DNA from 2 places in the Enterococcus sp. AMC1251 genome. Region 1 is predicted to be linked to the other one. Evidence: riboswitches for the same ligand, from Rfam matches in the RefSeq annotation. Region 1 holds a riboswitch; the other holds the start of a gene.
What was found. A riboswitch is a leader RNA that binds a small molecule or an ion and turns the genes downstream of it on or off. The one in region 1 is predicted to bind magnesium.
Positions count from the first base shown of each region.

Region 2: it holds a riboswitch for magnesium, as region 1 does, so the genes downstream of both, AC4BBR_RS06405 (LCP family protein) here and AC4BBR_RS10360 (phosphatase PAP2/LCP family protein) in region 1, are expected to answer to the same signal.

Region 1 is NZ_CM177098.1:2,185,229-2,190,136, forward strand. Features, by position in the region: gene AC4BBR_RS10360 (phosphatase PAP2/LCP family protein) at 1-1,248, opposite strand, end outside; M-box (ykoK) riboswitch at 1,522-1,689, opposite strand; gene AC4BBR_RS10365 (hypothetical protein) at 2,140-2,874, opposite strand; gene AC4BBR_RS10370 (hypothetical protein) at 2,906-3,202, opposite strand; gene AC4BBR_RS10375 (hypothetical protein) at 3,192-3,485, opposite strand; gene AC4BBR_RS10380 (hypothetical protein) at 3,756-4,067, opposite strand; gene AC4BBR_RS10385 (EndoU domain-containing protein) at 4,094-4,908, opposite strand, start outside.
Region 2 is NZ_CM177098.1:1,377,766-1,382,673, reverse strand. Features, by position in the region: gene budA (acetolactate decarboxylase) at 1-500, opposite strand, end outside; gene alsS (acetolactate synthase AlsS) at 514-2,175, opposite strand; M-box (ykoK) riboswitch at 2,589-2,758, shown strand; gene AC4BBR_RS06405 (LCP family protein) at 3,035-3,961, shown strand; gene AC4BBR_RS06400 (FtsW/RodA/SpoVE family cell cycle protein) at 3,958-4,908, shown strand, end outside.

The DNA.
Region 1 (4,908 bases):
ATCTTCATAGCGCATTCTAGCATATTGAAGTGTTTCCCATCCGTTCAAATGTTGTTTTCCTTGAGGATAATGAATTCCTTCAGCATCAAACTCAAAATCATTATTAACTGTCACACCTCCGACAGCGTCTCCCAATGAAGCTAGTCCATCCATATTAATGACGAAATAATGATTAATTGGTATATCTAAATATTGTTCCACCGTGTCAACCATCATTTCTTCACCACCGAAAGAGTGGGCATGATTAATCTTGTCATAAGCGCCATCTTTACCAACGATTTCTACATAAGCATCTCTTGGAATACTAGTAATTGTTGTTTGTTTTAGCTGATCGTTAACAGTGACTACCATAATTGTATTTGCTCGAAAGTCTGTTTTTCGCTTTGAATCATTTGCAATCCCTAAAAGTAAAAAACTAACAGGTTCATTACTCTCTAATTCTACTGTTTTAGTAGGTCTATTAAGAGGCTGATAGATTTTATCTGCGGTTTTTTGAACATTTCTAAATACACTAGCTGCATAAAAAGAGGTTCCCGTAACAATCACCAAAATGATCGTTAATACACTTAATACTATTCGTTGTATAAATTTTGTTTTTGCCTCAGTTGTTGAGAATTTTTTGTTTAGATATATTTTTTGAAGACAAATGTATGAACCATTCACCCAAGTATAACTTAGAAGAAATCCTCCTATGACATCACTAGGATAGTGAACTCTTAAATAGATTCGACTCAGTCCAATTAATAAGACATACACTAGCAATGCTATTTTTAGTACTTGATATTTTTTTTGATCTTTTGAATACACTATTGGTAAGATCAATAAAACAGAACACACTAGACACATTGCTAAAAGAGAGTGACCACTTGGAAAACTGTACGAAGTCCTTTCAGCCAATTGTTCTACGTTCGGTCTTGTTCGAGCAATAGAGTGTTTGAGAATAAATCCTAAGACGCTAACCACAAACACATTGCTACTCATCCAAAATGCTAAAATTCTTTGCTTTTTTCTCCATAGAAGGAAAGAAAAAAGGAAACTTACAGCGAATATCGGAACAATCGTAGCTGTTTTAGCAAATGAATTAATGATATTCGTAACGAGCTCATTAGGTTTCCAATTAAATTTATAAATAGATGAATCTAAATAATTAAACCATGAACTATTATTGACTACTAAAAAAGTGAGCACTAAAAAAAACAGTAAACCTAAGATTGCAGGCGTTAACTTTTTTTCTTTCGACGTATACATGTGATAAATCCCTTCATTGTTGCATTCAGTTTATTTTTGCTTATCAAATTATTTGGATAAAATAAATATTTTGATTATTTTATGAATTTACATTTATAAAAAAATAAAATAACACTTAAAATCATATTTCAAAAGACATACGTATTCTAACAGAGTATTTCTTAATTATTCGTGTATGCGCGAAAGTAGATAACTAAAGATTATGTACTTGATTATCAATTCTATCGTAAGAAAACAAAAAAGCCAAACAATTCACTACGACGTTTGACGTTCAATCAATCTCATCGTCCGAGTTTTAGCACTATACAACGTAAAGAAAAGTTCTTAGCTATTTTATGAAAAGCCTTAATCCGACAATTCCTATTTTACACATTGGCGTCTTTCGACGTTGCTGCGCAATAGCTTATGTTTGTATAGGAGCCTCACCTAACAAGGTTAGTTAATTATTTATTTTTTAAATAATAACGCTGAAAAGAATATTTTTCAAGTAATTTTAAAAGTCTTTATTTTTTCTTAATTAAAAAAATGGCTCTATACTTTCTGATATTGGTGAGAAATCACCGGCATCTTTTTTAATGTCAAATAATAGAAAAGACACCTTTATATTCTTTAGAATGAAGTCGGCTAAAACATTACTTTCGATGAATTTTTTTAAAAAAAGAACGCATTAAGGGTCGAATCTGCCAAGTATTTTCTGGTACATTGATTATTTAGTTCACTCTTGTCCTCATCGTGGCATCAAAGAAGACACAAACCTTATTGAAAAGTGCTACTTGATCTCGAAGAAAGCTTCACTTTCTTCGAGATCATCTAAAAATACCACGTCTATGAGCAAAATTGCCGTCAAAAGAAGGTCTCTGTTTCTTCTGTTTATCGCGTATTGAAACAGTTCTATGAACCCCAAAAAATTAATCGGCTATTCTTGCCAGAAACCCTTGTAAACAGATCTTTCCCGCATAAAGCATCACTGATATTCTTTCCACCTGTGCTTAGCCCCAAAGCCACCATAATTGGTAACGGTAATGCGCCGTTTATGGCTAAGAGTACAGCTAAATCCTTTATTTCTTCTTTTCTAGAATAGTAATCAAAAGAGGTATCCGCAAAAGCCATATTTTTATACTCTTCAAAACTAACATCACCGATTTGTTGCTTCATCTGATTATATTCTACACGAAGATAGTCCGTTAGGGGAGAACTATTTCCTAAAAGATCTTCTAGTGTCACTTTCATTTTTGGCATAGCGACACCTTCGCTATTTACGCCGTTAGAAAATGACCCTCTTGCCATTGTTTCGTAGCCCATGATGTTCATGTTACTTAATTTCTCTATCAAGGAATCCATCGCATTGTAAAATGGCTGATCTACTCCGCCAGAAAGTGTGTCTGGTACATGTTGAATAGCTTGTTGTAATAAGATTAATCGGTTTTCTAATTCTTCATAATTTGTATTACTAGCTGTATCTATGTCTATAGCGTGATCCACATCATATGTGTCGCAAAAGCTTTTTGCATCATCACTGATACGATCCGCTTCTGCGAGCCATTGGAATAGACCTGAGCTGGTTAATAGGACGATTCCTTCAGATAGCGATTGCCACTCACCTTCTTTATATTTTACATCTTTCATACCTACCCTCATTTCCTAAAACTACTGACTATTATTTCTCCTTTGACTTTATGTCGCTACTGACCGATTGATCCAACTCCACAAAGGTTTCTCCTGCATAGGTCACATACTCTCCTAATCGAGCATAATGGGAAATCAATTCTTCCATGCGAGCTGTCACAACATTGAACAGTGCGACTTGTCCTTGCGCCATTCCTTCCACATAATACTCACTTCCTGTAATAGTTTGTAAGGAACTGTAGGATGATTCTAATTCGCTAACAACGCTTTGAATCTTACTTGTAATATCGGATAACTCACCAGGATTCACTGTAATTTTATCTGCCAAACCAATTCACCAGCCCTTCCGTTTTATCTTTTGGTCCTTCATAAGGAATTTTTAATTGGTCAACTAGCCAGTTATTGACCCAAAACTGACTGACTCTTTTTAATTGTTCATTGTCCAATCGATACAACGTCCCTTGAGACACTAACAAAGCATATTCAGCTTTAGCCAAGTTCTTCGCTTGCTTCTGAATGCTTCCTAGAACGACTGCGGCATCGACGCCTTGTTTCTGTAACTCTTCTAAGGTTAGTCGCGCTCGTCTTGAACGAAATTCTTTTTCCTTCATCGGTTCATTAGCCATATAAATCTAAAAAAACATAACATTTTGTAAAAAGTTCATATTTATTTAGATTAATCGGCTATTAGGGATGAAAATAGCCTTAACTGAATTAAAAAAAGACACTTTCCAACTAATAGAAAGTGTCGTGTCTTGAACTTTTGTACAATAAATACAGCTAGCTTTTTTAGCTACTGGCAACTTGATTAGTGAGTTACTTCTTAACTAGTCAAGGCTTTACTAACTGACACTAATCAGGTAGTAAAGTGCCTTTTGTATTTAATTTTCAATGTAACTTTCAGCATCATCAATAAAAAATGCTAATTTCAAATCAGGATACTTTTTATCAAGTTCTCTCAAACAAGAAATAAATTTTCTACTTTGTAATTTTTCGGAAACATCATCAAAAACCGAACTAATTAATAATATATCTTCTTTAGAACAGTTCTTCAAATAATTGATAGTTTCATCTTCACTTATGGATAAAATATTGGTCAAGTTTGCCCAACTTTTTTCAAGCCCAAAGTCATCTTCTTCATTTATACTTCTTCGTTCTTCTAAATTTTCTTTAATTTGATTAGATATATTCATAATTTTTCTCCCAATTAAATAATTATTTATGGTTGTTTCGTACCATCTGGAAAAATGGTTCCAATTTTTCCATCAGTTTTTATTATACCAACTCGTACACCATTATAATCTCCAAAAATAACTTCACCATTTTTAGCACTTGCAAAGTTTGGTTGGCTAGTAATATGTTGTCCTGCACTCTCTATATCTTTACTTGTCCAATTTTCTGGAAACCATGATTGCCCTGTTCCAGTACGTTTAGATGGTGTTTTATGGTGTGGTACATTTCCAGTTCTAACACCATTAGGGTAAGTTTTTTCAATATTTATTTCAAACCCATTTTCTTTTAAGAAATCAATGTTAGATTGTCCATGTCCGCCACCTTTCATTTTGGACACTTTACCTGTAGAAGGATTGACAGTAAAATCTCCGACATTTGCATGTTTCAAACTTTGTTCAGGAATTTCAACTTTAGGTACTTTAGCCCCACTGGCTTTCTCTGAAACAACCACCTTCGTCGTTCCTTTTCGTGGTCTAAGTCCTTTATACGTTCCATACCCCGCCAAGGCTACATCCGCAATGCCCGATAATCCTCGTAAAATACGGTCTCCTGCAGATAGCTTTTTGCCTGTAAATAGATCTTTTCCTCGCCACGCATCACTGATATTCTTTCCACCAGAAGTCAGTCCTAACGCCACCATGACTGGCCACGGTAATGCGCCGCCTATTGCTAGTAATGCACCATTTATCACTAATGTTACAGCTAAATCCTTTATTTCTTCTTTTCTAGAATAGTAATCAAAAGAGGTATCCGCAAAAGCCATTCTTTTATAGTCTTCAAAACTGACTTCACCGATTTGTT
Region 2 (4,908 bases), 810 kb from region 1:
AATAACTCTGGGGTAAAGAAACCAAGTACAGTACCAGTAACGTTTCCTTTAATAAACTCTGGCTGTTCTTTAGACACTTCAACTAACCTTTTGTATGGTTTTTGTTGTTTCGGCATCACTCGAATATGGACTTCTTTGAATGCGCCATGAATTTTGATCGCATGAAAAAGATTTTCACTTTTTAAATGTTCGCGAATCAATCTAATTATTTTTAAGCTATCCGCAAATCCATCCACTGAAAAAGTAATTGTCGGCTTAAACGTCGTTACTGCTGCATAAGGAGTCTCTTGTTCCTCATTGACTGCAATCAAAGCGCCATCTTCTCTTCCTTGAAAAGCTTTTCCATCTAAAATAATTAATTCACCATCTAATTCAGATAAAGTACCTATCCCAAAATCACCTTTTTTTAAAATATTAGCAATCGTCTCAGTTCCATCCATCAATCCTGCCATTAAAGCGCCTAAAGTCCCATGCTGATACAAAACTGTTTCTTTTGTCATCTTTATCACCTTTCTAATAAAACTGATCTGGTAAAATTGTTTCGCCTAATTTTTCGTTGTCTTGATAATCGATCGGAATATCGATCACCACCGGTCCGTCTGTGTCAATCCCCCTCAAAATTGCCGCTCGTAATTCTTGAACATTTTTAGCTCGTAATCCTTTTGCTCCAAAGGCTTCAGCATACTTAACGAAATCTACTGGACCAAAATCAACTCCTGAAATCCGATGATATTTTAACTGCTCTTGAAATTCGACCATGTTATAGCGTCCATCATTCCAAATCAAATGAATAATTTTCAGTTTCTTGCGAACTGCTGTTTCAAGATCCTGGGCTGAAAACAAGAATCCACCATCACCTGAAACTGATATTATTTGTGTGTTAGGTCGAATTAATGCTGCAGAAATTGCCCAAGGAAGTGCTACGCCTAATGTTTGCATGCCATTACTAAAAAGCAAATGTCTTGGTTCATAACTTCTAAAATGACGAGCCATCCAAATATAGTGGCTACCAACGTCAACAGTTACCGTCATCTCATCTGTTACAATACTTTGCAAGGTATCGATGACTTCTAAAGGATGAATCAATCCATTTTCTGTTCGCTCTTTTACATCATCCCGTTTCACTAGGTTTTCATGCAATGTTTCCAAATATTTTGTGTTTTTTCTGGATAACATTTTCGCCTGAATACTTGGTAATAGAACAGTTAACGTTTCTGCAATATCACCGATCAATTCCCGTTCTGGTTGAAAATATTGATCGATTTCAGCAGGTGTGTCATCAATAACTATAATTTGTGCTTCCCCTTCAGCGTTCCAATTTCTAGCCTCATATTCAATTGGATCATAGCCTACTGCGATAACTAAGTCGCTACGTTTTAACAACATATCGCCCGGTTGATTGCGAAACAAACCAATTCGTCCAAAAAAATGGTCTTCCAATTTTTTAGAAATCACCCCAGCTGCTTGGAAAGTTTCAACAACTGGAATTTTCGTTTTAAGTACAATTTCTCGAATTGCTTTTGCTTCCTTTTCAGTCGAAGCTCTCATACCCACTAATAGAACGGGTAACTCTGCTGCTTGAATTAGTTCAGAAAGATATTGTATATCTTCTGACGAAGCAGAACCAATTTTCGGATCAATTAACGGTCTGATACTATCAGATTCAACGGAACCATCGACAACATCTTGAGGGATACTAATAAAACTAGCACCTTTTTTAGACGATTTCGCCAACCGAAAAGCATTTGCTAGGACTTCTGAAATGGTCTCAGGATCTTGAATTTCCGCACTGTACTTGGTAATCGGTTCAAATAACGCTGCATTGTTCATGCTTTGATGCGTTAATTTTAGTAAATCGCTTCGCTTCACTTGACCTCCGATCGCTAGTACAGGATCTCCTTCTGCTGTAGCTGTCACTAACCCTGTCGCCAGATTACTCGCTCCAGGTCCACTTGTCGCAACCACTACACCTGGATTTCCAGTCAAACGTCCAACTGCTGCTGCCATAAACGCTGCATTTTGTTCGTGACGAGTTACGATCAATTCTGGACCATCATCCACGAGTGCGTTGAACAAACTATCGATCTTTGCTCCTGGAATTCCAAAGACATAATTAACTTGGTGGTTTTTCAAGCTTTCTACAATCACTTCAGCGCCATTTTTGCTTTTATCCATCTTCTGTTACACTCCTTTTATAATCGTGTTCCTTTCCATTAAAGTACTTATTTAAAAAGAAATAGAACGAACAATCAGTAAAAAACGTCTTCTTTATAGTACAGTTAAATAACCTTTTTTTTATTATAGCATGCAAACTATTTTTTGTTTAATCATTTGTTTGACAAAAAATCAGCAGAATCTTTATTTCAAATCAGTATCAAATTTCAATTTTTTACTTATGTTTAAGAAAAAGTAAAGAAAATAATTTGATGTTTTTTTTGATACATCCAATTCCGCTGCACGAATCCCTTGAAGACAGAATTCTGCACTTAAAATAACAAAATATTTTTATTTTAAGTAAATATATTATAAAAAAATTAATATTTACTTTGTTGACTTCAACAAATATATTCATTATATTTAAGACGATCTAAATAACTTGTTAGGTGAGGCTCCTATGGAAACACAGGCTACTGCTCAAAAATGTCGAAAGACAGGAATGGGTAGGACAGGAATTGTCGAATTAAGGCTTTTCACAAAGTAGCTAAAAGCTCAGCTTTTTACGTTTCATAGTGCTAAAACTCAACGATGAGAATGATGAAAAGCTCTTTTTGTGCTAAAATCAATCCCCCTTCGCTGAGTTATTTTAAGCGAAGGTTTTTTTGATAAATAATGCTGTTGTACTTCTGATTTTTCTGGAGGTGGAAATAAATATAACTAAAGGCGTTCGGCGATACCAATGCTAACTTTCTTAGTCTATATGAAGTCAACACTCTCATTATTTTTAGCATAAAAAACTTTTAAAACGACATCTAAGTCAATTCCTAATGCAAACTTTATTTGATGATCGATTAAAATGATTAGCGAGGAATAAAAAATGAAAACAGTAAAAAAAGTCATTATTTCTATCATTCTTTGTACACTTCTTCTCCTTACAGCGCTCGGAAGTTATGCTGTAATCAACTTTCATAAAGGAAAAAAAAACGCTCAATCACAAATAAATTCATCTAAGAATAATAATTTTTCTGGTGATAAACAAACGAATACGAAAGAAATCACTATCATGTTGATTGGGGATGACGGTCGTGAAGATGACGAAGATGGCGGGCGAGCAGATACTCTTATGGTTGCTCATTATAATAGTGAAACAAAACAACCAAAACTTGTTTCAATCATGAGAGATTCCTATGTCGAAATCCCAGGGTACGGTTTAGAGAAAATTAACGCTGCTTACGCCTTTGGCGGAGCAGAATTGACTAAAAAAGTTCTTAATGATTCATTAGGATTACCAATCAATTATTATGTTTCAGCTGATTTCAATAATTTTATCCGATTGATTAATGACCTTTATCCAAAAGGAATTGAAATTGATGCTGAAAAAGACATTAATCTAGACAATGTAGATATCAAAAAAGGAAAACAAGTCATGGATGGCAATACGCTGTTGCAATATGCTCGATTTAGAATGGACGAAGAAGGCGACTTCGGTCGTGTTAGAAGACAGCAGCAGGTTATGGATGCCTTAGCTAAACAATCAAAAAATGCCATTCCAATTCTTCAACTACCAAAAATTGCTGGTGAAGCTGTTGGCTACTTAGATACAAATATACCTACAAATCTTCTTGTAGATTTAGCAAAAGACTTTCTTACGGGGAATGTAAAAAATATGGAAACATTATCTGTACCGGTTAAAGGAAGCTGGTCATTTAATGATCACACTGAAGCAGGCAGTGTTTTGGAATTCGACGAACAGCAAAATGAGCAAGCTATTCGCGATTTCTTGGATGATGGGGCAAAAAGATGAAAAAGTACAAGCGTTTATCTAAACTACATTATTTAGATTTTTATATTTTAATCCCTTATTTCATCTTATGTATCGTAGGTATCTTAATGGTTTATAGTTCTAGCTCTTATCAATTATTAGACAGTGAATTAGGAACAGCTAGTAAGGCCATCAAGCAAACAATCTCCTTCGTTATAAGCTTGATTTGTTTGAGTTTTGTTTACCGGATCAATTTGAATGTCTTACGTAAACCTAGAATGTTGCATTTTTTACTCATGTTAACGTTTCTTTCGCTAATCGCTTTACCAATTATTGGAACAAGTGTAGGCGGTGCAAAGCGTTGGATCAATTTAGGCTTTCTTTTGTTTCAACCATCTGAATTAGTTCCTTTGGTACTTATTCTTTACCTTTCTACTAATTTATCAAAAAATGACAGGTTAGTTCCATTTTCTTTTAAAAATCATAAGCAGTCACTTTTAGTTTCATTCTTTTTTATGATATTTGTTGCTCTTCAACCAAATATTGCTGGAGCGTCCATGATTTTTATCCTTGTATTAGTGTTATTTTTATCTAGTGGGCTTTCTCCTTTATTTATTTCGCTTGCTTTGATTGGATTTGTTGCATTGAAACGGCTGGGAACAGTTTTATTATTGTCGATTCCAATGAATTGGATGCCCACAAAATTCAGTTATTTGGTCACACGTTTTGAAGTGATGCAAAATCCTTTCATCGACCCTACTGGCAAAGGCTTCCAAACCTCAAATGCCTATTATGCGATGCACAATGGTGGATTTTGGGGTCTTGGTTTAGGTAATAGTATTCAGAAAAAAGGGTTTTTACCCGCTGCAGACACTGATTTCATTTTTGCTATTTGTATTGAGGAGTTAGGGTTGATTTTTTCTTTGGGTATTTTATTCTTAGTTTTCTTTATGGTAGGTCGTTTGTTTTTATTAGCAATAAAATCAAAA